DNA from 2 places in the Rhodococcus sp. NPDC019050 genome. Region 1 is predicted to be linked to the other one. Evidence: riboswitches for the same ligand, from Rfam matches in the RefSeq annotation. Region 1 holds a riboswitch; the other holds the start of a gene.

The links. A riboswitch is a leader RNA that binds a small molecule or an ion and turns the genes downstream of it on or off. The one in region 1 is predicted to bind thiamine pyrophosphate.
Region 2: it holds a riboswitch for thiamine pyrophosphate, as region 1 does, so the genes downstream of both, AC0B44_RS11860 (TenA family protein) here and thiO (glycine oxidase ThiO) in region 1, are expected to answer to the same signal.

Annotation. Positions count from the first base shown of each region.
Region 1 is NZ_JBVOON010000006.1:24,785-39,370, reverse strand. It holds gene pta (phosphate acetyltransferase) at 1-865, shown strand, start outside; gene AC0B44_RS09090 (acetate kinase) at 862-2,070, shown strand; gene AC0B44_RS09085 (substrate-binding domain-containing protein) at 2,091-2,390, opposite strand; gene AC0B44_RS09080 (xanthine dehydrogenase family protein molybdopterin-binding subunit) at 2,394-2,915, shown strand; gene AC0B44_RS09075 ((2Fe-2S)-binding protein) at 2,912-3,406, shown strand; gene AC0B44_RS09070 (SRPBCC family protein) at 3,434-4,096, shown strand; gene AC0B44_RS09065 (serine/threonine-protein kinase) at 4,100-6,382, opposite strand; gene AC0B44_RS09060 (glutamate ABC transporter substrate-binding protein) at 6,390-7,361, opposite strand; gene AC0B44_RS09055 (hypothetical protein) at 7,358-8,710, opposite strand; gene AC0B44_RS09050 (NUDIX hydrolase) at 8,847-9,704, shown strand; gene thiE (thiamine phosphate synthase) at 9,709-10,398, opposite strand; TPP riboswitch at 10,427-10,539, shown strand; gene thiO (glycine oxidase ThiO) at 10,536-11,600, shown strand; gene thiS (sulfur carrier protein ThiS) at 11,597-11,812, shown strand; gene thiG (thiazole synthase) at 11,805-12,602, shown strand; gene AC0B44_RS09025 (ABC transporter ATP-binding protein) at 12,652-13,581, shown strand; gene AC0B44_RS09020 (ABC transporter permease) at 13,590-14,357, shown strand; partial or broken gene AC0B44_RS09015 (M20/M25/M40 family metallo-hydrolase) at 14,398-14,586, shown strand, end outside.
Region 2 is NZ_JBVOON010000009.1:58,723-73,308, reverse strand. It holds gene AC0B44_RS11880 (WS/DGAT/MGAT family O-acyltransferase) at 1-1,248, shown strand, start outside; gene AC0B44_RS11875 (ABC transporter ATP-binding protein) at 1,268-2,035, opposite strand; gene AC0B44_RS11870 (ABC transporter permease) at 2,005-2,811, opposite strand; gene AC0B44_RS11865 (ABC transporter substrate-binding protein) at 2,792-3,805, opposite strand; gene AC0B44_RS11860 (TenA family protein) at 3,802-4,515, opposite strand; TPP riboswitch at 4,508-4,606, opposite strand; gene AC0B44_RS11855 (non-ribosomal peptide synthetase) at 4,691-5,056, shown strand; gene AC0B44_RS11850 (carboxylesterase/lipase family protein) at 5,146-6,687, shown strand; gene AC0B44_RS11845 (GNAT family N-acetyltransferase) at 6,721-7,017, opposite strand; gene AC0B44_RS11840 (Type 1 glutamine amidotransferase-like domain-containing protein) at 7,039-7,668, opposite strand; gene AC0B44_RS11835 (maleylpyruvate isomerase family mycothiol-dependent enzyme) at 7,674-8,516, opposite strand; gene AC0B44_RS11830 (HIT family protein) at 8,513-8,953, opposite strand; gene AC0B44_RS11825 (SIR2 family NAD-dependent protein deacylase) at 8,963-9,709, opposite strand; gene AC0B44_RS11820 (DUF488 domain-containing protein) at 9,820-10,182, opposite strand; gene AC0B44_RS11815 (Re/Si-specific NAD(P)(+) transhydrogenase subunit alpha) at 10,432-11,559, shown strand; gene AC0B44_RS11810 (NAD(P) transhydrogenase subunit alpha part 2) at 11,560-11,895, shown strand; gene AC0B44_RS11805 (NAD(P)(+) transhydrogenase (Re/Si-specific) subunit beta) at 11,892-13,322, shown strand; gene AC0B44_RS11800 (MFS transporter) at 13,353-14,537, opposite strand; gene AC0B44_RS11795 (dihydrolipoamide acetyltransferase family protein) at 14,585-14,586, opposite strand, start outside.

The DNA of each region.
Region 1 (14,586 bases):
CGCGGAACTGACCATCCTCGGTGACGAGCCCGCGATCCGGCAACGCGCAGCGCAACTGGGAGTCGATCTCTCCCGCGCCCAGATCGTCGACCCCCGCACCTCCGACCTCGGTGAGCGTTTCGCCGCGGAGTACCACCGGCTCCGCGAACACAAGGGCATGACTCTCGACCGCGCAACCGAGATCATGCGGGACGTCTCGTATTTCGGAACGATGATGGTCCATCTCGGACTGGCCGACGGAATGGTGTCCGGCGCTGCGCACACCACGGCGCACACCATCCGCCCGTCCTTCGAGATCATCAAGACCGAGCCCGGAGTCTCGACGGTCTCGAGCATCTTCCTGATGTGCCTGTCCGACCGGGTCCTCGCGTACGGCGATTGCGCGGTCGTGCCGCTACCCACCGCCGATCAACTCGCCGACATCGCCATCTCGTCGTCCGCAACGGCCGCGAAGTTCGGGATCGAACCGCGCATCGCAATGCTGTCGTATTCGACCGGAGAATCCGGTTCGGGCGCAGGTGTCGACAAGGTGCGAGAAGCCACGAGGCTCGTCCGGGAACGCCGTCCCGACCTCGCGGTGGAAGGACCTATCCAGTACGACGCCGCGATCGAACCGACGGTCGCCAGCGCCAAACTCCCGGACTCCGAGGTGGCCGGACGCGCCACGGTGTTCATCTTCCCCGACCTCAACACCGGGAACAACACGTACAAGGCGGTGCAGCGCAGTGCCGGCGCCGTGGCGATCGGCCCGGTACTTCAGGGACTGAACAAGCCGGTCAACGACCTGTCGCGCGGCGCGCTGGTCCAGGACATCGTCAACACGATCGCGATCACCGCGATCCAGGCACAGGGAGACGAATCGTGAGCACCCCCACCCCTGAGACCGCAGGCACCGTCCTGGTACTCAACTCGGGTTCGTCGTCGATCAAGTTCCGGCTCATCCACCCCGAAACCGGGGAAGCCGTCGCGTACGGGCTCATCGAGCGCATCGGCGAGCCCGAGGGGCGGATCGTCTTCCACCACACCACCGGAACCGAAGAAGTGAACGGCGAGATCACCGACCACAGGGCCGGTTTGCGCACCGTGCTCGAGATGCTCGAACAACTCGGCCGCCCGCTGCACGATGCAGGCATCGTCGCGGTCGGGCATCGGGTCGTCCACGGCGGCACCGTGTTCAACGAGCCCGTCCTCGTCGACGACGACGTGGTGAAGGCCGTTGCCGAACTGGCAATCCTCGCTCCCCTGCACAATCCCGCGAACGCCGTCGGCATGGAGGTCGCGCGGGAGGAGTTGTCCGACATTCCCCATGTCGCCGTTTTCGACACCGCGTTCTTCCATGCGCTGCCGGCAGCGGCCGCCACGTACGCGCTCGAGCGGAACATCGCTCGCGAGCACGACATCCGGAAATACGGCTTCCACGGAACGTCGCACGAATTCGTCTCACAGCGCGCAGCGGCGTTCGCAGGTCGCGACCAGGCAGATCTGAACCAGGTCGTGCTGCACCTCGGTAACGGAGCCTCCGCATCGGCAATCGAGAGAGGTCGTCCGATCGACACGTCGATGGGACTGACCCCTCTCGAGGGACTCGTCATGGGCACGCGGACCGGCGACATCGACGCCGGCGTGGTCATGCACCTCAATCGTGTCGCGGGGATGAAGGTCGACGCGATCGACGACCTGCTCAACAGAAGGTCCGGTCTGCGCGGACTCTCGGGCGTCAACGACTTCCGTGCCCTCCTGAGCCTCATCGAGGAAGGCGACGAAGACGCGAAGGTCGCGTACGACGTCTATGTGCACCGACTGCGGAAGTACATCGGTGCGTACGTCTTCGAGTTGGGCGGAGCGGATCAGATCATCTTCACCGCAGGGGTGGGGGAGAACAATGCCGACGTCCGGCGCGACGCGCTCGCGGGCCTCGAACGGCTCGGTATCGTCGTCGATCCCGAACGCAACGAAAGCTCCGGCGGTGGGGAGCGACGGATCTCCGCCGACGATTCGGCCGTCGAAGTGCTCGTGATCCCGACGAACGAGGAGCTCGCAATCGCCCGTGCTGCAGCACAATTCGCGTAGTGATCCGCGGTGTCTGTTCGCTAGACGGGCACCGTGGATTGCCGCACGACGAGCCGGGGCGTCAGCGCGACCGAGGACGCCGGTAGTCCGTGAGTGACCGCGAGGAGCATCTCGGCCGCGTGCGCACCTATCTCCCGGTGAGGGCTGTGTACGGTCGTGAGCGGAATCGTCAGTTCGCTGCAGATGGGAATGTCGTTGTAGCCCACGACCGCTATGTCTCGCCCCGGTCGCAGCGAACGTTCGCGCAGAACCCCGAGTACGCCGATCGCGCTGAAGTCGTTGGCTGCGAAGATCGCGGTCGGCGGCTCGGGTAGCCACACCTGATGCCCAAGGGCATCGATCCGGGCTTGTCCGCGACGGCAAGCTTCGACGTGTTCAACGACGGAACGTTCTCCAACGCGACGCACGGTGTCGTGGTGGAACTGCACGAGGGCACCGGGAAAGTCGAGATCCTCAGGTACTTCTGCGCGGAGGATTGCGGCGTTGCGATCAACCCGAAGGTCGTCGAAGGACAGTGCCGCGGTGGCATCGCCCAAGGCATCGCGGGAGCATTGTTCGAGCAGGTCTCCTACGACGACAACGGGAACCCGTTGTGCGCAAGCTTCATCGACTACAAGGTTCCGACGGCCTGTGAAATCCCCGAGATCGGGATCCACCATCTCGAAACTCCCTGTCTGTTCACCGAATCCGGTGCAAAGGGCGCCGGTGAGGGTGGCACGATCGGCGCACCCGCCGCCGTGCTCAATGCCGTCAACGACGGACTGCGCGCAACCGGTGTCGAGTTGAACAACACGCCGATCACGCCGGTAGCCGTGCAACGCGCCCTGCGGAAGGAAATCGCATGAGCCACAAACAATTGATCGAATTGACCGTCAACGGTGTCGAGCACGAGGTGATCACCGAACCACGCCGCACCCTCGTCGACGTGTTGCGGCACGACCTGCGATTGACGGGTACGCACGTGGGCTGCGAACACGGAGTGTGCGGAGCCTGCACCGTTCTCATCGACGGCAAGCCCGCCCGGGCGTGCCTCACCTTCGCAGCGCAGGTCGAGAACACGGAGATCCGCACCGTCGAGTCGCTGAGCCCCGACGGCACGCTGAGCGATATGCAACAGGCGTTCGCCGATCACCACGGTCTGCAGTGCGGTTTCTGTACTCCGGGATTCCTGATGCTCGCCGAGGGTTATCTCGCCGAGAACCCGGACGCAACCAAGGACGAGATCCGCGAGGTCGTCGCCTCGAACTACTGCCGCTGCACCGGCTATCAGACCATCGTGGAGGCAATCGACTCGTGCGCCGAGCAACGTCGGTGCGCCGCCTGCCCGAAATCCTGATACCTGCCCCCGAAACGGAGAACTGCTGTGTTACTGACCAATACGCTCGACATCGACGCTTCCGCGGACGACGTGTTCCGGTTGATCAACGACGATGTCGAAAGAGTCGCCACCTGTGTGCCGGGCGCTGCGATCACCGGCAAGGACGGCGACACCTTTCTCGGGGGAGTGAAGGTCAAGGTCGGGCCTATCAGTGCGTCGTACTCGGGCACGATCCGCTTTCTCGAGATCGATCCCGATGCGAAGACGTTGAGGCTGGCGGCGAAGGGCGCCGACTCGCACGGCAACGGGGACGCCGAAGCCGAAGTCGCGATCACCATCGAGCCGAGGGGCGCGGGTTCGCGCTTGACGCTCCGGACAGACCTGGTGATCAGCGGCAAGATCGTCTCCTTCGGTAAGGGTGCGATCGTGGCCGTGTCGAACAAGGTGCTGCAGCAGTTCGCCGTGAACCTCGGTGCCATGCTGGCGGGCGGTCCCCAGGCGACACCTGTCGTGGCGGGAACCGCCCCGGTCCCCGGCACTCCCGCCGGCGTGCACACCGCTCCGGCGGCGGCTCCTCTCGCGGCCGGCGAGTTCGACGCGATGGCACTGCTTCCCGCTCCCGCACGCAAGTACGGGCTCGTCACCGCCGTGTTCCTCGCCGGGATGGTGGAGGGCTGGCTGGTCACCCGCGCCTTCGGCCGGCGGTAGGCATCAGATCAGACTGCGGGGGCGGATGGCATTCGCGAGATCGACCAGGGTGTAGCGGTGGGTGCGCGAGGGACACTTGCGGGCAAGTTCCCGCAGTGCGGCCTCGGTACCGCGGCGCAGTCCGTTCTCCGTGAAGCGGCTGCCGAGGATGCGATCGTGGTCCCGCCGCGGGGAGTGCCCGGTGCGCACCCACTCGAGCGCGGTCCCGAGAACCAGAGCGCGCATCTGGAGGGCGCGGCCCTCGTCCGTGGGAAGCGACGACACTCGGTGAGCGGCGTCGAGAAGGTCGGCATCCGTCAGCTCGTCGATCTTGCCGTCGCGCAGAAGGATCAGGGCTGCGGTCATGTTCGCGACGTTGTGGTGTCGTGACGTGTGCGGGACCTGGTCGAGGACGTCGACGGCGTCACCGATCTCCCCTCGCCGTGCGAGCTGACGCGCGAGGCCGAACGCGGCGCTGAGCACACTGTGGTCGGTGCGCCACACCGTTCGGTAGAAGTTCTCGCAGAAGACCCGCCACGCCGCGGGATCGTCGCTCTCCCAATGTTCGAGGGTGAGTTCTGCGGTGGCGGCCAACGCGAGTTTGGGCGCCAGTTCGCCCGGAAGCGCTTGCAGAACACGGTCGAAACGCGTGAATGCCGTCTCGTAATCCTCTTGCAGCAGCGCGGCATTGCCCGCGTACCAGTCGATGCGCCAGTCCGCGCCGACGTCCCGTTCGAGCCGGGCGAGGATCTCGATGGCCTGTTCTCCCCGTCCCAGATCCAGATTCGCGCGCACTTCGGCGAGGGTGATCTCACGGGAGAAGGCGACATCCGTGGTCCCCGCGACACGCTCGAGTCCGTTGTCGCGGGCGTGCCGCAACGAATCGAGCGTCTGCTGAGGTTCGCTGTGCACGGCGGCGGTGAGCAGCGCGGCACTCGGATCGGCGGGATCGAGCAGCGGGACGGGCAGCGCGGCCGTGACATCGCGGGAAGAGAGCATCACCACCCGGTCGACGCCGTCGGCGAGTACGTCGGTGCGGGCCACGGCTTCGTCGGTACCGAAAGTGGTGCGCTGCGGGCTGAACACCGTGGAGAAACCGGGATGTTCGGTGCGGGTCTGCTGCGACAGGATCTCGCGGAGCACCCCCGTCAACTGGCCGGCGACCTCGTCGGCCGACGAGAAACGCTGCGTGGGGTCCTCGTTCGTCGCGCGTAGCAGCAGACGATGGAAGGAGTCGCATTCGGTGAGGAGCGGGGCCTTCGCCGGGGCAGGTAGTCCGTCGAGGTAGCGGCCCTTCTCCGACGGCATCTCCAGTGTCAGCACCGCGAGTGTCCGGCCCACGGTGTAGATGTCGCTCGCGACGGTCGGGCCGGTCCGCACTATTTCGGGTGCCTGATAGCCCGGGGTGCCGTACAGGTAGCCGTAGTCCTCGATGCCTGCGACCGCGCCGAGGTCGATGAGTTCGATTTTCTCGTCGGTCACCATGATGTTCTCGGGTTTGAGATCGTTGTAGACGAGACCGATGTCGTGCAGATACTGCAGTGCCGGAAGGACTTCCAGCATGTAGGCGATAGCTTGCTCCACCGGCATGCGTTGCGGCTTGATGTACGTGTCGAGTACTTCGCGCAGCGTGTGCCCGCCGACGTACTCCATGACGATGTAACCCATGGGTGTGCCGTCGGGGAGAGGGTGCTCCACGAAGTTGTAGATCCTGACGATGTTCGGGTGGCTGACTTCCGCGAGGAAGTGCTGCTCGGCCACGGCAACCGCCTGCGCTTCGGCGTCACCCGAATGCAGCAACCCTTTGAGCACCACCCACCGATCGCTGACGTTGCGGTCCACGGCGAGATAGATCCAGCCGAGTCCGCCGTGGGCCAGGCACCCCTGGATCTCGTACTGGCCCGCCACGAGATCCCCGCGTGTCAGCGCCGGAGTGAACGAGTAGGGCGATCCACAGTGCGGGCACGTGCCGGTCGCCGGCGCCGGCCCGGACGGGGTGGTGCGGCCCACCGGTTCCCCGCACTTCCAGCAGAACCGTTTGCCCTCGGCGACATGCGGATTGCGCAGAACGGCTTGCATCGGATCCTGCGGGGCGGCGACCGGGACATCGACGAGCCCTGCGATCCGGCGACGTCCGGTGGCGCGCGTCCGGCTGCGGCGGCTCGCCGTCCGCTGCGAGGGGACCGATCGCTCGGACGGGCCGGTGACCGGCAGCGGGGCCCGTTGCGTGCCCTGGCCCGGTGCCGTGTCGCCCGGCGCGTTCGCCGCAGCGGCTTCGGCGTCGTCGGGCGTGCGGTTACCGGACATCACTTCCTCAATCCACGTACGTGGGGGCCGGAGGCTCCGGCGCAGGCCCCAATACCGAAAGGTACCTGTCGTACAACTCGGTCCACGTGCCGTCGGCGCGGATACGCTCGAGCGTGCCGTTGACGAAGCGGACGAGATCGTCGTTACCGCGGGTGATGCCGATTCCGTACGACTCCGTGCCGAGCGATTCACCGACGACTTCGAGGTACGGGTCCTGGGCGGCGAAACCCGCGAGGATCGTGTCGTCGGTGCTCACGGCGTCGACCTGCCCCTGCTGCAGAACGACGAGGCAGTCCGCCCACGACGGGACCGTCAGAATCGGGGCGGAGGGCTGCACGTTGCGCATCCGTTCCAGCGACGTGGTGCCGTCGACGATGCACACCCGTCGCCCGACGAGATCCGAGACATCGCGTATGCCGGAATTCCTCACCACCAGCACTCGCTGGTCTGCACGCAGGTACGTCGTCGAGAAATCCACCAGTTCGCGTCGCGCACACGTGATGCTCATCGTCTTCGCGACGATGTCGACCGTCGAACTCTGCAGCGCCTCCTCACGTTCCGCGGAACTGAGGATCCGGAAATCGACGAGGTCGGGGTTGCCCAGGAGATCACGGGCGATTTCGCGAGCGATGTCGACGTCGAATCCGGTGATCTCCCCCGTCGCGGGGTCGCGATAACTGAGCAGGTTGCTCCCGGCGTCGAGTCCGACGATCAGGCGTCCCCGCGCGCGGATCGCGTCGAGGGTCGGCCCGGTGGTGACGCCGTCCGGACGCAGACTCGCGGTGGGGTCACCGCAGGACGGGGAGGCCGGTGATCCGGCAGACGGGTCGGCGATTTCGGCACCCTCCGGAAGCGGAAAGGTGTTCTCGCTCGTCTCGACCACGGATGTCGCAGCGGGAGGCTGGGTGGCACATGCGGACAGCACTGCCGCGACAGCGCAGAGTGCAACGCAGAGTACGGATGCGCGCCGGACGATCATTGGTACTCCTTGATCCGTCGCCACAGACCGATACCTGTGCCCGCGAGCGCGACGACCACCAGGATCACCGCCGCGGGCACGAGCCCGGACAACGTACGCGAAGCACGCGATTCGTTGTCGCGGAGTTCGGCCCGGGACTCCTCGATCGCGGTCGACAGGGCATCGTCGAGCGCGGTGAACTGTGCCGCCGATTCGTCCGGTCCCGGCCCGATCGCGAGGACGACCGCCGCCGCATAATCGCCGCGCTCGAGCGCGTCCGTCGTTCGAGCATGCGAGTTGATCCACGCCTCGCGGGCGGCCTGGGCCCGGTCCACCGCCGCGGCCCCCGCGTCGCTCGTGCCGGGCCCGCCGTACCGCTCGAGAAGATCGCCGAGGCGGGTGATCCTCTCCTCGTACGTCCCGTCGTACGCGCTGGTGATGTGGCGCTGGGCGAGCAGCAGCGTTTCGGCGGTGCGCGACTGCTGGGCGAGGATCCGGCTCTCCGTGAGGACGGCGAGAGGTTCGGCGCCCTGTTCGAGCGCACGTGCCGTCGCACCGGAGGACACCAACCCCGCGACCAGCAACCAGATGAGCAACGACCCGGCGCCCGCGCTGGCCACGAGCAACCCGGGGTTGAACGTGCGGCGGGTCTTGCGGCTGACGAGAACGTGGACCGCGACGAGCGCGGCGACGGTCACGAGCAACAGTCCGATCGCCACCCACGGGGGCCGGACCGCCGCGCGCTGGGTGGCCTCCACCGCGGCGACACCTTCGGTCTGAAGCTCCTGGGCCGCGGGAAGCAACACCGATTGCATCATGTACGACGCCTCGGCGAGATACGCGGAGCCGACCGGATTGCCGATGCGGGAGTTCGTGCGCGCAGTCTCGATCAGCCCGGTGTAGACCGGCAGCATTCGCCCGATCTCGGTGAGGTTCCGGGTGCTGTCGGCATCGTTCGCGGTCAGACCGGTCGCTGCGACCACCAGATGGTCGGAGGCCTCGGCGACCGCTGAGAGATAGCGTTCCCGGACGTCGGCCGGCTCGATCCCACCCGAGATGAAGCCGGTCACGGCGGCGGCGTCCGCGACGGACAGCGCGCTGTACAGATTCTGCGAGGCGTTCGCGAGAGGCTCGATGGTCGCGAGCAATCGGCCGTGGGTGTCCTGACGCGCATCCACGAGCTGCACTGTCACCACACAGGACGCGACGAGCAGGAACGCGAGCACACCCGCGAGGACCACGAAGAGGACGGGAGTGGTCCGGAGCATGCCCCGCCACCGGGCCGCGCGCACAACCGGATTCTTCCGATCCTCGGTACGCTTGGCGTGGCTCTCGACCGGCAGGATAGTGGGGGTCAGGCGAATATCCACCGCATAACCCTCCTTCTCGAGGTTGCCAGTTTGTGGAGCATATAAGCAGTACGCGAAAGAATGTTGCCGACCACGGACACGGGATCTCGGTGCCCCGACCACCTCCGTGACGGCCGGGAGCAGGGAGACGGACACGATGCGCGGTGACGGGGACGGCTGGGCCGTCGGGCCCGACGGTGACAAGCGGTGGGGGCGGCACGGTGCCGCCGGATTGCTGCTGCGCGCGCCGCTCCCCGACGGGACACCCGCGGTTCTCCTCCAGCACCGCGCGGCCTGGAGCCATCAGGGCGGAACGTGGGCGCTGCCCGGCGGTGCCCGCGACTCGCACGAGAGCACGGTCGACGCGGCGGTCCGCGAAGCCCACGAGGAAGCCGGTATCGAGGTGGCCGCACTCGCCGTCCGCGCCGTGCGTATCACCTCCGGGACGACCGACGGCTGGACCTACACCACGGTGGTCGCCGATGCCGCCGCGCCGCTCGCGACCACCCTCAACGGGGAGAGCACGGAACTGCGGTGGGTGCCCGAACACCAGGTCGAGGAGATGCCGTTGCACGCCGGTTTCGCCGAAGCCTGGCCGGCGCTGCGCACCCGGCCCGTCCGGATGTTCCTCGACACCGCCAACGTCCTCGGTTCGACCGGCCCGACGGGCTGGTGGCGGGATCGTCCGGGCGCGACCACTGCTCTGCTGGCAGATCTCGCGGCGGCGCTCCCTCGCACCGTCGAGCTTCCGGACGGTCTGTTCGGATGGGTACCGCGGGTCGAGGTGGTCCTCGAAGGAGCTGCCCGCGCGGCGACGACGGACGACGCCCGCATCCCCGTGCACACCGCGGACGGCAGCGGCGACGACGAACTGGCCCGCCTCGCGGCAAGCACCGCGACCGCGGTCGATCCTTCGGTGACGGTCGTGGTGACCGCCGATCGCGGGTTGCGAGACAGGCTGCCGGACGACGCGGTGGCACTGCCCCCGTCGGCCGTGCTGGCCTGGCTCCGATAGGTCGCTACTCGGGCAGCGCGGCCTTCAACGCGGCGGCGGCGGCGCGCGGATCGGGGGCCTCGGTGATCGCCCGCACGACCGCGATCCGGGTGGCGCCCGCCTCGAGCACCTGCGGGAGACGTTCGAGGTCGATGCCACCGATCGCGAACCAGGGCCTGCGGGGATGCGAGTTGTGGACCTCCCGGAGCACGGTCAGGCCGGCAGCGGGACGTCCCGGTTTGGTCGGGGTGTCCCACACCGGACCCGACGCGAAGTAGTCGACGCCTTCCTCCATGTCGGCCAGCGACGCCTGGCCACGGGTCCCCGTCGAGCGACCGATCACGATGTCGTCGCCGAGGATGCTCCGCGCGTGCTCGACCGGCAGGTCGCCCTGGCCGAGGTGCAGAATGTCGGCCCCGGCAGCGAGCGCGATGTCTGCCCGGTCGTTGACCGCGAGCAGCGCACCGTGCCGCGCGCACGCGTCGGCCAGGATCGAGAGGGCGGCGAGTTCGTCGCGAGCCTCGAGCCGCCCGAACTTCTTCTCACCCGCCGAACCCTTGTCACGCAACTGGACGATGTCGACACCGCCGCTCAGCGCCTCGTCGATGAATCGGGCGAGGTCGCCGGTGTCGCGACGAGCGTCGGTGCACAGATACAGCCGGGCAGTCGCGAGACGGGCGCGAGGATCGGGATGGTTGCCGCGGTAGGTGGTCACGGTCAAGACGGTAACCTCTCGGGTAGACGAGATACGACACGGGAGTCCCGAGGTACACGGGGCTGAGAGGGGGCCTGCCGGCCCCGACCGTTATGACCTGAACCGGATCATGCCGGCGCAGGGAGTGAGGTGGACCGATGACAACAGTGGCAGTCGTGGGTGGCGGCGTGATCGGCCTGTCGATCGCGTGGCGCGCGGCCCGCTCGGGATACACCGTCACCGTCCACGACCCCGATCCCGGCGCGGGTGCGTCCTGGGTGGCCGGCGGCATGCTCGCTCCGCTGTCGGAGGGGTGGCCCGGCGAAGGTGACGTCCTCGAACTCGGTGCCGCGTCGCTTCAACGATGGTCGCGGTTCGCCGCGCTCCTGCGCGACGAGACCGGCGCCGACCTGGTGACCTCCACGGCCTCCATGACCGTCGCTCTCGACGCGGCAGACGCCGCGGACCTGCGCACGGTCGCCGAATGGGTGCAGGCACAGGGACACGAGATGCGGGTGCTCTCCCGCGCCGAAGTGCGCGAACTCGAACCGTCGCTGGGACCGCGCATCCGGCTCGGGTTGCTGGCATCTGCGGAACTGTCCGTGGACAACCGGGCTCTCGTCGTCGCGCTTCGCGGTGCGGCCGCCGACGCCGGTGTCCGGTTCTCCGCGGCGCCGGTCGCCGACCTCACCGATCTCGCTGACGACCGCGTGATTCTCGCTGCCGGGTCCGCGTCGTCGCGGCTGTGGCCGGGACTGCCGGTGCGGCCCGTCAAGGGCGAGATCCTGCGGTTGCGGATGCGTCCCGGTGCGACTCCTCTGCCGCAGCGCACGATTCGGGGCAGCATCCACGGCCGGCCCGCCTATCTCGTGCCGCGACGCGACGGTCTCGTCGTCGGTGCCACCCAGTACGAGGCGGCGGACACCCAGGTGACCGTCGCGGGAGTGCGGGACCTGATCGCCGACGCCGAGGCGCTGCTGCCCGCGATCGGCGAATACGAACTGCACGAGGCGAGCGCGGGGCTGCGTCCCATGACGCCGGACAACCTGCCCTTGATCGGCCGGTTGTCGGAGCGGGTGATCGCCGCGACCGGGCACGGCCGCAACGGTGTGCTGCTCACGCCGCTCACCGTCGACGCGGTGCTCGCAGAGTTGTCCGAAGATCCCTTGACCGAGGTGAAGTCCGCTTCCCCTCGACGATTCACGGAAGTGAGTGCGCAATGACGAAGAGTGTCGGCGTCGGTATCACCGTCAACGGCGAGGACAAGGAATTCGCGGTCGCACCGACGATGGCGGAGCTTCTGGCGGACATGGGGTTGCCGGAGAAGGGCATCGCGGTCGCTGTCGACGGTGTGGTGTTCCCGCGCAGTCGCTGGGCCGAGCAGGTCCCCGCAGGCGCCCGCATCGAGATCCTCACGGCGGTCCAGGGTGGGTGAGTTCCACGGGGGTGCGTCCGGTGATCCGGCGGACCTGCCGCCGTTGACCATCGCGGGTCGTTCCTTCGGGTCGCGTCTGATCACCGGAACCGGCGGGGCTTCGAGCCTGTCGGCGCTCGAGGAGTCGCTGGTCGCCTCCGGTACCGAACTGACGACGGTCGCGATGCGACGGGTGGACGCGACATCGGGCACCGGCGTGCTCGATCTGGTGCGCCGCCTGGGGATCGCGCTGCTGCCGAACACCGCCGGCTGCCGCGGCGCGAACGAGGCGGTGCTCACCGCCCAACTCGGTCGCGAGGCACTCGAAACCGACTGGGTCAAGCTCGAAGTCATCGCCGACGAACGCACCCTGCTACCCGACGCGATCGAGTTGGTCGCGGCGGCAGAGCAACTCGTGGACGACGGCTTCGTGGTGCTGCCGTACACCACCGACGACCCCGTGCTCGCCCGTCGTCTCGAGGACATCGGTTGTGCCGCGGTGATGCCGCTCGGCTCTCCCATCGGGACGGGGCTGGGCATTGCGAACCCGCATCACATCGAGATGATCGTCGAGGCCGCCGGGGTGCCGGTGATCCTCGACGCCGGTATCGGCACCGCATCCGACGCTGCGCTCGCGATGGAATTGGGTTGCGACGCGGTGCTGCTCGCTACCGCCGTCACACGCGCGAAGGACCCTGCGCTGATGGCTTCGGCGATGCGGCACGCGGTCGAGGCGGGCTTCCGCGCGCGACATGCCGGCCGCATCCCGAAACGATTCTGGGCACAGGCATCGTCACCTCTCGAGCCCTGACACGGGGCGGCAGCTGCACAGATGATCGTGATCGGGCAGAGTAGGGCCCATGATCGAAGTGACCGGACTGACGAAGACCTTCGGGTCCACTACCGCGGTCGACGATGTGACGTTCACGGTCCGCCCGGGAATTGTCACCGGATTTCTCGGGCCCAACGGCGCCGGGAAATCGACGACGATGCGCATGATCCTGGGGCTGGACCGGCCGACGTCGGGCAGCGCCCTCATCGGCGGCAAGCCGTACCGGAGTCTGACGCGGCCCCTGCAGACGGTGGGCGCACTCCTCGACGCCAAATGGGTCCACCCCAACCGGACGGCGCGCGCGCACCTGCGGTGGATGGCGGCGGCCAACGGGCTGCCCGCCTCGCGCGTGGACGAGGTGCTGCGCCAGGTCGGCCTGACCGAGGTCGCCGGAAAACGCGCCGGGGGCTTCTCCCTCGGCATGTCGCAACGGCTCGGTCTCGCCGCGGCGTTGCTGGGTGATCCGCAGGTCCTGCTCTTCGACGAACCCGTCAACGGGCTCGACCCCGAGGGCATCATGTGGATCCGGCGTTTCATGCACGCGCTGGCCGCTGAGGGCCGGACCGTGCTGGTGTCGAGCCACCTGCTGTCGGAGATGGCGCAGACCGCCGACCATCTGATCGTCATCGGGCGGGGACGCCTGATCGCCGACACCTCGGTGAAGGACTTCGTCGACCGTGCCTCCGAGTCGGTCGTCGTGGTGCGCAGCCCGTCGGCGGACGAGTTGCGCGGTGCGCTCACCGAGCGCGGGCACACCGTCCGCGAGGAGGACGGTGCGCTGCTGGTGGCAGGTGTGGGCATCGCGGAGATCGGTGAACTCGCCGCGTCGCGCTCGATCGTGCTGCACGAACTGTCCAGCCGTAACGCGTCCCTAGAGGACGCATTCATGAAACTTACCGGTGGAGACGTGGAGTTCCACGGCAGCGGAATCGACGACGTCATGAAAGGCGGACTGTGATGGCCGTGCTGGACACTTTGCGGGCGGAACGTATCAAGCTCACCTCGGTGCAATCGCCGCTGTGGTGCACCGTGGCGATCATCGCGCTCGGGCTGGGACTGTCCGCGATTCTCGGATCGGTCGCCCGCAGTTCGCTGACCATGCAGGACGAAGTGGGGCAGTTCTATCCCACCGTCGACGTCGCGGTCAGCGGGATCACCGGCTTCGGCGTGTTGGTGCTGATGATCCTGGCGGCTTTGTCGGTCACCAGCGAGTACCGGTTCGGGGTCATTCGCACGACCTTCCAGGCCACTCCCAACCGGACGTTGCTTCTCATCGTCAAAGCGGGATTGATCGGGGTGCTGGGCGCGATCCTCACGGGCGTCCTCGGTATCGCATCGTTCCTGCTGGCGAAGGCCCTTGCGGGACCGGATGCGGGACGCGAACTCGTCCTCAGTGGTGAGGCGGCATGGCGGGCGCTCTACGGCATTCCGATCTATGCGTTCTTCTGTGTCGTGCTCGCGGTGGGTGTGGGCACATTGCTGCGCCAGTCCGCCGGGACGATCGCCCTGCTGCTCCTGTGGCCTCTGCTGATCGAGTCGTTGTTCGGACTGTTCGGATCGGTCGGGCGGGAGATCCAGCCGTTCCTGCCGTTCGCCAACGCCAACAACTTCCTCAGCCTGGAACAGGGCATCGAATTCCACTGGGGACCATGGGGTTCCATGATCTATTTCGCGGTCTTCACCGTGGTGGTGTTCGCGCTGTCGCTGGTGGTGGTGAACAGGCGCGACGCCTGACCGACGCGCGCGGTCGTAGTCGGTGGATTACCCTCTGGCCATGATGCGGGGACTGTGGGGGCAGGCGGGGGCGGCGATCGTGGTTGCGCTGGCGCTGGTGACGGGATGTGCGGCGGAAGGCAATTCGCAAAGCGTCGAACCCGACGGGTCGGGGGAGTCTTCCCTCGACCCGTCCGCGTTCGCGGACACGGTGCAGATCGACGCGGTCACGGCACATCTGACCGAACTC
Region 2 (14,586 bases), on a different contig from region 1:
GAGGTGGTCGACGAGGTGTTCCGCAAGCGGCCCGGGGACCCGGTGTCCAGCCTGGGCTACCTCTGGTGGTCCGTCGACGACGAGGTGGACCTCGAATACCACGTACGGCACTCGGCGCTCCCGGCGTCCGGGCGGTCGACCGACCTGTTCGCGCTGGTCTCCCGGTTGCACGGCACGCTCCTCGACCGTCACCGTCCGCTGTGGGAGATGTACCTCGTCGAAGGTGTCGAAGGCGGACGGTTCGCGGTGTATACGAAACTGCACCATTCGTTGATGGACGGTGTGACGGGACTTCGTCTCCTGCATCGCACCCTGGACCCCGATCCGGACTCCGACGAGGCACGTGTCCCGTGGAACCTGCCGGAGCGCACCCGGCGGCCGGCCCGTGTGCCCGACGCGCCGGGCAACGGTCTGGCGCCCCTCCCGGCCGCCGTTCTCGCGTCGGCCCGAGGGTTGGCCGGAGACGCCGTCGAGGCCGCTGCGGGGGTGTGGCGGGTGGCCCGGACGGTCCTGGGGCAGCGCAGCGTGGCACTCCCGTTCGAGGCACCTCGATCGATCTTCAACGTCCCGATCGGCGGTGCGCGGCGGTTCGCGTCGCAGTCGTGGCCTCTCGACCGCATCGCCCGTGTGCACGACGCCGCGGACGCGAGTTTCAACGACGTCGTACTGGCGATGTGTTCGGGCGCTCTCCGTGCGTTTCTGCTCGAACTCGACGCGCTGCCCGAGGGCCCTCTCGTGGCGATGGTGCCGGTCTCCCTGCGGGCTGCCGATCAGATGGATGCGGGTGGCAACTCGGTCGGGGTGACGCTCTGCAACCTCGGCACCGATTCCCCCGACCCGGCCGAACGACTCCGGGTGATCCGTGCGTCGATGGGCGAAGGAAAGGCTCTGTTCAAGGGGCTGACGCCGATCGAGGCGCTGGTGTGGTCGGCGGCCAACGTGGCTCCGCTCGGCCTCGCACCCGTACCGGGATTCGTGAGGGTGGCGCCGCCCCCGTTCAACCTCATCATCTCGAACGTGCCGGGACCGCGAGAGCCCTTGTACTGGAAGGGTTCCCGTTTGGACGGGGTGTACCCGACGTCGGTCGTGCTCGACGGGCAGGCGCTGAACATCACGGTCACCACCACCGCCGGCTCGCTCGACGTCGGAATCGTCGGTTGCCGGCGCACACTCCCGAGCCTGCAGCACCTGCTCGGGCACCTCGAGCAGTCGCTCACCGATCTCGAGCACGCGCTCGTCCCGGAGTGAGGCCGCTCCCCGTCCGGTCTCAGCGATGTTCGTGCAGCACCGACACCAGTTCGCGCTCCACGTCGACGAACGCGGGCTCGGTGAGTGTCCGGAGGGACCGGGGGCGCGGAAGCGGGACTCGCACCTCGTGACGGATCGTTGCCGGCCGGGCTGAGAGAACGAGTACCCGGTCGGAGAGCAGGACGGCTTCGCGGACGTCGTGGGTGATCATCAGTACCGTCCATCGATCGCGCATCCGCACGTCCTGGAGCCAGAGTTGCATGTCGGTGCGGGTGAGCGAGTCGAGAGCACCGAACGGTTCGTCGAGAAGCAGCACGTCGCGTCCTTGCAGCACGGTGCGGGCCAGTGCTGCGCGTTGCCGCATCCCGCCCGACAACTGGGCCGGTCGCGCCTGCTCGAACCCGGAGAGGCCGAAGGCGGGAAACAACCGGCGTGCGCGCTCGCGGGCCTGCCGTCTCGGTGTGCCCTGGACTTCGAGACCGAGAGAGCAGTTGTCGAGCACGGTGCGCCACGGAAACAGGAGATCCTTCTGCGGCATCAACGCCGCCCGGCCGGGTGCTGCGGGCGCTCCGCCGACGGTGACGGCACCGGCGTCGGGAGTGTCGAGTCCGGCGATCAACCCGAACAGGGTGGATTTGCCCGACCCGCTGGGCCCGATCACGGACACGAATTCTCCTGCAGCGACCTCGAAGTCGATCCCGTCGAGGACGGTGTTGCCGCCGAACGATCGGTGCAGTCCCGTCACCGACACCGCGCTCACGACCGGGGCTCCGGGGACAGTGCCCATGGTGCGACCACCCTTTCGGCGGCATACGTCAGTACGTACAGCAGCAGGGAGACGGCGGCGGTGACCGCGACCGCGGCGAGCACCAGATCGGTGCGGAACGAGTTCTTCTGGGTCGCCATGTAGATCCCCAGACCCGAGGTGGCGCCGACATATTCGGCGAACACCGCTCCGACTACGGCGTACGTGATGCCGATGCGCAGCGACGTGAAGAACCGGGGAAGCGCGGAAGGCAGGCGCACGTAGCGGAACTCCTGCCGGCGACCGGCACCCATGCTCCGCAGCAGTGCCCCCGCCTCGCGGTCGGCCGCCGCGAAACCCTCGATCAATCCGATCGTCATCGGGAAGAACGTGGCGAGCGCGACGACGAGGATCTTGGGAAGCAGTCCGAATCCGAACCAGATGATCATCAGCGGCGCGATCGCGATGATCGGGAGGGTCTGGGAGACCACGAACAGCGGCACGAACGCGCGCCGCAGAGTCGGTGAGAAGTCCACGGTGACCGCCAGGATCCACGAGACGACGAGGGACACCGCGAACCCGGCGAGCGTGACCTGCAGGGTCGTGGCGGCATGACCCGCGAGATCGGCGCGATGATCCCACCCCTGCGCGAGAACACGACTCGGGGCCGGGAGGACCTGCGGACGGATACCGCTCGCCCGCACGTACCACTCCCACGCGCCGACGAGGAGCACCGCGACCCCGACGGCAGGCAGCAGCGCGCGCAGACGACGGGACACCGCTGTGTGGCCCTGCTTCTCAGGGAACGAGGTACGCATCGGTGAAGTACTCCGACCAGTCCGGTTCCTCGGTGAGCGTCGCGCCGTCCGGTCCGGCGAGCAGTCCCGCCTCGAACAGGAATCTCGAATACCCGGACCACCGCTCGAGATCGAGGGTGCAGACCGCGCCGTTCTCGTCGCGCATGTAGTCGGTGGACAGCATCTGCTGGCTTTCGAACACGAGTTCTTCGTCGGTGAAGACGCCGGGGTTGGCATCGATCAGGGCCTGGGCGCCGCGCCGAGGATCGTCTGCCGCGATCCGGTAGCCCTGCTGCATGGCCCCGACGAACGCCCGGGCGCGGTCGGGATGGTCCGCGAGCCAGGTCGCGTTGCCGTCGACGACGATCGAGTAGGCATCGGGAAATCCGTAGTCCGTCGGCGCGAAATATCGCATGGGGAGTCCGCGGTGTTCGGCCTCGAGACCCTCCCACGCGACGTAGGAGACGGTGAAGTCGGCGGTACCGGAGTACACGGCCTCGTAGGCGGAGGTGCCGAGCACGACCGATTCGAAATCGCCTGTGCCGCCGTCGTTGCGGATGACCTGGCGCAGGGTCTCGTTGTCGCCGGGGTCGCCGAAGCCCGCGTAGGTGCGACCGTCGAGATCCCGGGGGGATCGGAGGTCGGCCCGGTCCGCCCGCACCCCGATGGCGGTGGCGCGGTGCTGGAGGGGCGCCAGGACGGTGACGGTGTCCGACCCTGCGGCGCGGGAGAAGGTCGCCTGCGAGTGCGTCGAGATGCCGAACTCGGCATTGCCGGAGTCGACCAGGAGGTCCGGTGTGGTGTTGTTGTACGGCAGGATCTGTACGTCGAGACCGGCCTGCTCGAACAGTCCTTCCCGGATCGCCACGTAGAGCCCGGTGTGGTTGGTGTTGGGTGTCCAGTCGAGGGCGAACCGGATGGTGTCGCCCGAGGCGGAGTCGTTCGCACACGCGGGAACGGTGGCGACCGCGGCAAGTGCGACGAGCAGTATCGCGATGCGGTGCCCGATCCTCATGCGACCGGCCACGGCCGGGTGACGAGCGCGTCGGCCCAGAACATCAGTTCGTAGCGGGTGGCGATGGTGAATGCCTCGATCATCGCCGCGCGGTCGGTGTCGGTGGCCGTTGCCCCAGCGGCGTCCACGAGTTCGCGTGCCGTCGCAACCGACGCCCGGAAGGCCTCGTCGTCGTATGCGGACACCCACTGCGCGTACGGGTGCGCGGGATCGGAGGAGAGCACGTCCGCGGCCCGCTCCGCGAGGTCTCGGGCCACCTCGGCGTAGATCCAGAAACAGGGCAGGACCGCTGCGGCGCCGACCGGATACGGCTCGGTGGCGACGGTCGCGGTCAGGTACGACACGTAACCCAGGCAGGCGGGGGAGTGTGCGACGGGACCGGTCGCCGGGGGCAGCACCCCGCCGGTGAGCAGATTGCGGTGGAGAACGGCTTCCTCGGCGGCCGCGGTGGCTGCGCTGGTCGCCCAGAACGCACCGGTGCCGGGGTCGGGCGATTTGGCGGACAGCAGCGCCAGCGCCTTCGAGTATCCGGCGAGGTACAGCGTGTCCTGTTCGATGTAGACGCGGAATGCGCCGAGCGGAAGGGTGCCGTCTCCCAGCCGGCGCAGGAACTCGAGGTCGTCGATGGCGGCGCGGAGGGTGCGGGTTCGTTCCCACAAGGTGTCGGTGAAACGGGTGGTAGCCGAGGTACTGCACGCAGGCAGGGTCATGCCGAAACATCCCTTCGTCAGAATTACCTGATCAGGTTCGACGGGTGTGTTCTCAGCCCCGCAATTTCGCGGAGCACCCCGTGTCGGTCTCCGCGACGATAGCACTACCGGTGGGCGTCCCGGAGCCCCCTGCCTGCTCATCGGCATTCCACTCAATTCGGACCAAACTGTCTGTATGTTAGTGGGACCGGAACGACCGTTCGACGAAGGCGGGGATGTGTACCAGCTCGAAACCACTTGGCCTGCAATGGAAGAACTCCCTCGAATGCTCGCCGATGCGGTGCAGTGCGAACCGGACGGGGTGGCGCTGACGCGAGGGCCCGTGGTGGTCACCTACGCCGAACTGCATCGTGAGGTCGTGGCCCTCGATGCGGCGATGGGCGTGCTGCTCGGTCCCGCATCGCTCGTCCCCATCGCGCTGGCCACGGTCCTGCCCGAGCTGTCCGAGACGCAGACCGGAGAACTCCGCGGTGCTCTCGACGAGTTGATCCGCTCGCTCGTCGAGCACCGGTGGTGTTGCCCTCAGGCGTCCGCGTCCTGATCTCCCGCCGATCCGGTCTCGTCCGAGTCGGTCTGCCCACGTCCTGATGGTTGGTACGTTGGCGACTGATCGGTTCACCGGGAGGTCATGTGGACACTGCAACCCTCACCGTCGGCTGCAAGTACGGGCAGGTCCGCGGCTACCGCGACGGCTCGGTCTTCTCGTGGAAGGGCATCCCCTACGCTGCTCCCACCGGAGGAGCCGGGCGGTTCCGCTCGCCCGAACCGCCCCGCCCCTGGAAGGGTGTGCTCGAGTGCGACAGGTACGGGCCGATTGCTCCGCAGAGCCGGCAGAGCCCCATCCGCATCGAACCGGGTATGACGATGGGGGAGGACTGCCTCTCGCTCAACGTGTGGGCGCCCGAACCGGACGGCACCGCGCGGCCCGTGATGGTGTGGATCCACGGCGGCGCCTACGTGATGGGCTACTCGGGACAGAAGATCTACGACGGCCGCGTGCTGTGCGAGACCGGCGACGTCGTGGTGGTCACCCTCAACTATCGCCTCGGGCCGCTCGGCTTTCTCGACCTGTCGTCGTTCTCGACGGATGAGACGACGTTCGAGAGCAATGTCGGTCTGCGCGACCAGATCGCAGCACTCGAGTGGGTGCGGGACTGTATCGCCGACTTCGGCGGCGATCCCGGCGACGTCACGTTGTTCGGGGAATCCTCCGGAGGCGGTTCCGTCACCACCCTCATGACGGTTCCTCGCGCGGAAGGCCTCTTCCACAAGGCCATTGCGCAATCGCCGCCCGCTACCTCCGTCTACGGGCGCGAACGCGCCGCCATGGTGGCCGAGCGGTTCCTCGAGATCCTCGAACTACCCCGATCCCGCGTCGGAGAGTTGCTCACGATGCCTGCCGACACGCTCGTCGAGGCGTCGGAAATCCTCGTCGGCGAAGTGCCGACGAAGGTGCCCGGCACATTGGCGATGACGCCCGTCGTCGACCGCGATCTGGTGCCGAAGTATCCGGTCGCCGCGTTCCAGAAGGGTCTGTCGCACCGCATTCCGCTCATCATCGGCTCCAACAAGGACGAACCGTCGATCTTCAGGTTCATGAAGTCGCCGCTGATGCCCGTCAACGACACCGCCATTCAGGCAATGTTCAAAGCGCTCGCCGAAGACCGACCCGACCTCGAACCGGACCGGCTCGCTGAGATCGTCGCGGCATACCCGGACCTCACGAAAACCAGTGGTGCGCTCGCACTCTCGGGTGACGCGGGCTTCCGGATGCCGGTGGTCTGGGTTGCCGAGGCGCACAGCGTGCACTCTCCGACATGGGTGTATCGCTTCGACCATGCAACTCCGATCCTGCGCGCAGCGCGGATCGGTGCGGGCCACGCCACCGAATTGCCGTATGTGTTCGGTAATTTCGGAACGCTCGGGCGGGACCCCACGTTCTGGTTGGGCGGCAGGAAGGCGGCGTCGGAGGTGGCGGGACGTATCCGGCGGCGGTGGCTGGCGTTCGCGCACCACGGTGTGCCGGCGGCGCTGGACGGATCCGCGCACTGGCCGCCCTACGAGCCGGAGCACAGGCTGACGCTGCTGCTCGACGTGCAGGACTCCGTCGTGGCCGACCCGGACGGTGCGTTGCGGCAGGCATGGGGCAGTCAGGTGATGGGCTTCAACTGACCACCGGACCGTCCGGGTGCGGCGCCCGGACGGTCAGTTGCGATATTCGGGGTGCTCCGCGACGAACTTCTCGACGTACGAGCACGACGTCCCGATCTTCAGGCCTTCCTTGCGGGTCTCGTCGAGGGCGAACCGCACGATGTCTGCGGCGAGCCCCCGGCCCCGGAAGTTCGGGTCGGTGACGGTGTGGTCGAAGTCGCGCAGGTCGCCACGCTGCGAATAGTCGGCGTACGCGGCGAGGGTGTCGCCCAGGTACAGCGCGAAGCGGGACTGCTCGGGCAGATGCTCGACACGGGTGTCGGTGCTGCCGGACTCGGTGTGCTGTGTCATGTTCTCACCGTACCGCCGGAGTCACCGCGGGTCGGTTTCCACGACGAGCGCGTCGTCGTCCGTCAATGCGACGAAGGGAATTGCGTTGTCGCGCATGTACCGCAGGCTTTTCTCGATGCCGTCGTCGGTCAGTGCGGACGCGCCGGCGTGCGGAACGATGGCGTGATCGATCCATCCCAGACCATCCCAGACGACCTCCGTTCCGCATGTGGTGCGCACCTCCTCCGGATCGTCGGAGAACTCGATCCCCCGCAGCGACGGGGTCACCACACAGGCACCGGCGCTGTAGCCGGCGTACGCCAGTTCGTTGCTGCCGACGAGATCGGTGAGCACCGCGTCTGCGCCGCTCCGCGCGAACTGTGCGCGCAACACGAACGTGTTCCCTCCGCGCACCCACACCGACGCGAACTCGCGCAGCCGGGTGCGCAGGGAGTCGGGGTCGTCGAGGTGATCGCGCAGATCGGTCTCCTCGGGCACGAATCCCCGGGAGCGAAGCGGTTCCATCTCGCTCGTGACCGCGGAGCGGCGGGCGGCCGGCGGCCACGCGTCGGCCGCGTTGGCGATCACGGCGATGCGGCCCGGAGGGCCGACGACGCGCAGGAACTTCGACGGGTCGGACCCGAGCCGGTACGACGAGAGGAACAGTCGCACGGGGATCAGATGGTGAAGGCGAGGTTCTCGACGAGGCGTCGCCCGACGGCGGTATCGCCGCCGAGCGTGATCTCGTCGAGTCGGTCGACTGCGCGCACCCGCCCACCCGCCAGTCGCACGAACAGACTCGAGTCCATCGCGATCGTCGTCGTGGCGGGGCCGGACAACTCGGGTACCGCTGCGGCGCGCCCGTCCACCTCCACGTGGACGGTGCGGGCGAGCGGGCCGCTCAGTTCGAGGGTGATGCGCGCTCCATCGGGTGCCTTACCGAGTTTGCCGAACACGAACGGCACCGCACCGAAGATTTCGGCGGAACCCAGTTCGCCGCGCCGACCACCTTCGTCGCCGGGCGCGCCGATCGCATCCCGGATGTCGAGTTCGTGGAGCCAGCAATCGAAGATGCGGATGCGCATGAAGCGTCCGTAGGTCGCCCGGCCCACCGGCGTGTCCGCGGGCGCCTCGAAATCCGCCTGCGTCATCGCCGACAGTTGCTCGGTGCGATGAGCGACTATCCGCCGATACTGCGCGAGCACCTCGGAACCGGGCGTTCCACGCAGCGACTCGACCCAGTGTTCGTTGAAAGCACCGATCTCGTTGCGCACGTGGGCGAGCGCGTGCACGTCGATGTTCACGTGCGGCGCCTCGATCCCGGCCAGCATCGACTCGGTGCCGATCAGGTGAGCGACGATGTCCTTGACCGTCCAGCCCGGAAGATTGGTGGGCGTGAACCATCCGTCGCTGTCCAGAGCGGCCAGGAGCGAGTCGATCACCGCGAACTCCTCGAGCAGGAGAGGCCGGATGGTGTCGACGGGAAAGTCGATTGCGGTGCTGCCCGGTGGTGACGTCATGAGTTCTCCTCGGAGGCGAGACGGTCGAGTCCTGCGCGAATTGCCGCCGCGGTGGCGTCCGGATTCTGGGCTCGCCGGCGGACCAGGCCGAGGCCGAGTCGAATAAGGTCACCCTTCTTGCGGGGAAGTACGTGCAGGTGCGTATGGAAAACGGCCTGGAACGCAGCCCGGCCGTCGTTGAGTACCAGGTTGGTGCCGTCGGTGGTGAGATCCGAGCGGCTGAGTGCACGCGCGAGACGATGTCCGGCGCGGAACATCGACGCACCGAGTTCGGGGTCGAGGTGCTCGAGCCGGGAGACGTGCTCACGCGGTACGACGAGCAGGTGTCCCCGCGCAACCGGGCGGGCGTCGAGGAACGCGACCACGTCGTCGTCCTCGTAAACCCGCGCGGCCGGTGCGGAACCGGCCACTATGTCGCAGAACACACAGGAACTCATCGCGTCACTCTAACGTCCCCGCTGCCCCACCAGACCCGGAAGCCCCTTTGCTGCGGTGGTCCGCCACACCGCCTCGACCCGAGAGGACAACTCGGTGTCCTGGGGGTTGATCTCGACCACCGGGACGCCGTAGCGGGCCGCCAGTTCGGGCAGCTCCGCCGCCGGATACACGACCCCGGACGTACCGACGACCAGCAGGACGTCCGCGACGCGCAACGCTGCGACCGCAGCGTCCCAGGGTTGACGGGGCAGCATCTCGCCGAACCACACGACACCGGGCCGTCCGGCGCCGCCGCATGACGCGCACGTCGGGGGCGCGAGGCGAGCCACGGGTTCGCTCGGCGGCTCGGGGAGGTCCATCGGGAGCTCGCAACTGCTGCACCGCGGATCGAAGAGGCTGCCGTGGAGGTGTGCGAGAACGGTGCTGCCGGCGCGCTCGTGCAGGTCGTCGACGTTCTGGGTCACGATCGCGACCTTTGCGGTGCGTCCCCATTCGGCGAGCGCGTGATGCCCGGCGTTGGGAGCGACGCGGCGTACGAGCGCGACCCGCCACTGGTACCACGCCCACACCGCGTCCGGATCTGCGTTCCAGGCCTCGGGGGTTGCGAGGGTGGCAGCGTCGAAGTTCTCCCACAAACCCGTCTGCGCGTCGCGGAAGGTGGGCACGCCGCTCTCGGCGGACATTCCGGCGCCCGTGAGCACCGCTACGCGGCGTGCGCCTCGGGTGAGGTCGAGAACCGCGGCGGGAACATTCATGGAGCAAAGAGTAGAAGAGTGCCCCGGCCGCCGGGCCGTTCTTCTTTCCGTCAGTGTTCCTCCAGATACCTCAGTGTTCCTCCAGATACCTCAGTGTTCCCTCGGATGCGTCAGTGTTCCCTCAGATAATCGGCGAGCACCCGGGCGCCGCTGTGTTCGACGTCCCGCGTGGCGGTGAGAAGCACGAGCGCCCGCCCGTCCGCCCGCTCGTCGAGACGGGCGATGGCGTCGCTCGCCGCGGGCGACGCCAGTTCTTCGCGGTAGCGCTCGCGGAACTCGGTGAACAGGGACGTGTCGTGTGAATACCACTTGCGGAGATCGGTCGACGGCGCGAGGTTCTGGGCCCATTCGTCGTAGTGGAAGGCGTCCCGCCGGAGGCCTCGCGGCCAGAGGCGGTCCACGAGGACCCGGAACGGCACCTCGTCGCCCGGGTGGTCGTAAACCCGCTCCACGGTGACCGTGCGGTGTGGCATGGCGTTTCCTTTCGCTTCTCGCGCTCACAGTAATTGCGGCAAGCTTGTGAAGTGAGGTGTGACACATTCTTGCATCATCTTGCTGTTCGGACTCGATTCAGACGATTCGTGCAAGTTGCAGGTCGCGTGCCGTCCCGGTAGGCCTGCATAGAGTCACCACGAGTGCAGGCCGTCACATGGCCCGATCGCACGCACATCTCGCCGCCGATCGCGGCGCCGCGCACTTCATCGACGCAGGAGTCAGAGAAATTGAGTACCGAAGGATCGAATACGGGGAGCGGAGCGCACCGCCGTCCGACCGTCGGCGTGGTTCGTGAAACCCACGGCGGTGAGCGGCGTGTCGCGCTTGTTCCGAAGATCGTGCCGTCGCTGATCGCCAAGGGCCTCGACGTGATCGTCGAAGCCGGTGCGGGTCTCGGCGCCCTCATACCCGACGCCGCTTACAAGGAAGCGGGCGCTCAGATCGGCGACGCCTGGTCGTCCGACGTGGTCGTCAAGGTCGCACCACCCACCGACGCGGAGATCGCCCGGCTCGGCTCGGGACGCCGGCTCATCGGTTTCCTCGCGCCGCGCAACGCCGACAACCAGATCGGTGCGCTCGCTGCTGCCGGTGTCGAGGCGTACGCCGTCGAGGCCATCCCGCGCATCTCCCGTGCGCAGGTGATGGACGCGCTGTCGTCGCAGGCCAATGTCGCCGGATACAAGGCCGTGCTGGTCGCCGCCAACGAATCCACCCGCTTCTTCCCGATGCTCACCACCGCGGCCGGCACGGTCAAGCCCGCCACGGTGCTGGTGCTCGGTGTGGGTGTGGCAGGCCTCCAGGCACTCGCGACCGCCAAGCGACTCGGGGGCCGCACCACCGGCTACGACGTCCGTCCCGAGGTCGCAGATCAGGTGCGTTCCGTCGGTTCCCAGTGGCTCGACCTCGGTATCGACGCTGCCGGTGAGGGTGGCTACGCCCGTGAACTCAGCGACGACGAGCGCGCGCAGCAGCAGCAGGCACTCGAAGATGCCATCAAGGGCTTCGACGTCGTCATCACCACCGCACTGGTGCCCGGCCGCCCCGCTCCGCGCCTGGTGACCGCCGCGGCCGTGGAAGGGATGCGTCCCGGTTCGGTCATCGTCGACCTCGCCGGCGAGACCGGCGGCAACTGCGAGCTCACCGAACCCGGTCAGACCGTGGTCAAGCACGGGGTGACCATCTGCTCGCCGCTGAATCTTCCCGCGACGATGCCCGAGCACGCATCGGAGCTGTACTCGAAGAACGTCGCCGCATTGCTCGAACTCATGCTCGACGGGAACGGCACGCCCGCCCCGGACTTCTCGGACGAGATTCTCGCCGAGGCGTGCGTGACCCGCTCGAAGGAGACCCCCTAGATGTACAACGAACTGTTGGCGAACATCGCGATCCTGGTTCTGTCCGGGTTCGTCGGTTTCGCAGTGATTTCCAAAGTTCCCAACACGCTGCACACCCCGTTGATGTCGGGCACCAATGCCATTCACGGCATCGTCGTGCTCGGCGCCCTCGTGGTGCTCGGCCACCTCCCGGCCGAGGCGCCGTGGAGCATCAAGGTCATCTTGTTCGTGGCGCTCGTGTTCGGCACGCTCAACGTCGTCGGCGGCTTCGTCGTGACCGACCGCATGCTCGCAATGTTCAAGCCCAAGAAGGACTCCGGCAAGGCTGCCGCGACCAAGGGAGCCGACGCCCGATGAGCTACCTCGTCTCCATCCTCTACATCGTCGCGTTCGGCATGTTCATCTACGGTCTGATGGGTCTGACCGGCCCGAAGACCGCGGTGCGCGGCAACTACATCGCCGCCGTCGGCATGCTGCTCGCCGTCGTCGCAACCCTCATCGACATCCGCGACACCGGCAACTGGATCATCATCGTCGCCGGCCTGGTCGTCGGTGTCGTGCTGGGTGTCCCGCCCGCGTTGCGCACCAAGATGACTGCGATGCCGCAGTTGGTCGCCATGTTCAACGGCGTCGGTGGCGGCACCGTTGCCCTCATCGCCTGGGCGGAGTTCCTCGACACCGACGGATTCACCCAGATCGACGGTTCGCCCACCGTGCACATCGTCATCGGTTCGCTCTTCGCCGCGATCGTCGGCTCGATCTCCTTCTGGGGTTCGATCGTCGCCTACGTCAAACTTCAGGAACTGCTGAACAAGAACGTCGAGAAGAAGCTTGTCGGCGCCGCGAAGCTGTTCCAGATCGCCAACGTGCTGCTCGCGGTTGCGTCGCTCGCGATCGCCGTCTACATCGGGATCAACGCCGATCCCGCCAACGACCCGACCGCCGGCATCTGGATCCTCGGACTGCTCATCGTCGCGGGCCTGATGGGTCTGTTCGTCGTACTGCCCATCGGCGGCGCCGACATGCCGGTCGTCATCTCGCTGCTCAACGCTCTGACCGGTCTGTCCGCCGCGGCAGCGGGTCTCGCGCTGAACAACACCGCGATGATCGTCGCGGGCATGATCGTCGGCGCATCCGGCACGATCCTGACCAACCTCATGGCCAAGGCCATGAACCGGTCGATCCCCGCGATCGTGTTCGGTTCGTTCGGCGGGGACGGCGGAACGGCCGGCGTCGTCGGCGCGACCGGCGGCACCGTCAAGTCCACGTCCTCGTCCGACGCGGCGATCCAGATGGCCTACGCCAACCAGGTCATCGTGGTGCCCGGTTACGGTCTCGCCGTCGCGCAGGCTCAGCACGCGGTCAAGGAGATGGCATCCCTTCTCGAAGAGCGTGGTGTCGAGGTCAAGTACGCGATCCACCCGGTCGCGGGCCGGATGCCCGGGCACATGAACGTCCTGCTCGCCGAGGCCGAGGTGTCCTACGACGCGCTCAAGGAGATGGACGACATCAACGGTGAGTTCAACCGCACCGACGTCACCATCGTCATCGGCGCGAACGACGTCACCAACCCCGCTGCGCGCCACGACTCGTCCAGCCCGATCTACGGGATGCCGATCCTCAACGTGGACCAGTCGAAGTCGGTCATCGTGCTCAAGCGGTCGATGAGTTCCGGTTACGCGGGCATCGACAACCCGCTGTTCACGGCGGACAACACCTCGATGTTGTTCGGCGACGCGAAGAAGATGGTCGCCGAGGTCACCGAAGAGCTGAAGGCTCTCTGACCTCTCGCTCCCTCCCGGCGCCCACGCGAATTATCGCGTGGGCGCCGGTGTCGTCGGTGCCGGTTTCGTGAGCACCGGCGCGAGCAACGCCGCTGCGAGCACGCAGACGAGCGGGACCGCCATCGCGGTGGTCAGCGAGGTGGCCTCGGACAGCCAACCGATGCAGGCCGGACCCGCCAGGAACCCCAGATACCCGAGACCGACGACGCGGGACATGTCGGCGCCGGGCGACCCGGATTCGAGATTGCCCGCCGCGGTGAACAACTGCGGGACGGCACCCGAGAGGCCCAGACCGAACAGTGCCCATCCGGCGAGAGTCAGGGGCAGCACCGGTGACGCCATCACGGTGCCCATGCCGACGGCCGCCAGGAGCGTTCCGTACCTGATCACGCCGGCGCCGCCGATGCGTGCGCTGACCCGGTCGGCGACGAACCTGCCGAGCGTCATCGTGGCGGAGAACGCGCCGAAGGCAAGTGCGGCTATTGACGCCGGACTGTCGAGGCGCTCCTGGACCTGGAGAGCACTCCAATCGTTCGCCACCCCTTCGCAAAGCATGAGCGCGAACGCGACACCCCCGAGCAACACGATCCGCCGCGAATAGCCCCCGCGCCGCGCCGGCGACGACGGCCGGGGCGCCGGTGAGGTGTGGACGAGATACCGCCCGGACGCAGCGATCAGGAGCACCGACACCGCTCCGGCGGCCGCGAGTGTGACGGGAGGACTCACCTCCAGCGCCAGGGTGGCGGCACCGACCAGCGACCCCGCGATGCCACCGGCGGAGAACAGTCCGTGGAAGGCCGACATGATCGGTCGTCCGTACTGCCGTTCGAGGACCACCGCTTGCGAGTTCATCGAGACGTCGAGTGCCCCGTTGGCAAGTCCGAAGACCGCGAGCGCCAGGCCGAGTTGCCACGGCGCGGTCGCGAGTCCCGGCCCGACTGCCACGAGAGCCAGCGCCAGCGCCGACACGATCGTCGTGCGGTGACTGCCGAACCGGTCGGCGAGCCGTCCCGTCACCTGCATCCCGCACAGTGCTCCCGCCGCGAGGAGCAGGAGCAGCGATCCGAGGGTCGCGTAGCCGGTCCCGACCCGTTCGAGGATCACCGGGATGTGCACGACCCACAGGGCGAGCAGGAACCCGTTGACGCCGAAGACCGTGAACACGGCGATGCGCGCGCGGGCGAGCCGGACATCCTTCCGCGCAGAATCGGGCACGAGCGAACGTTACCGATCCCGGACGCGAAACCCTGGTACCCGGCCCGTC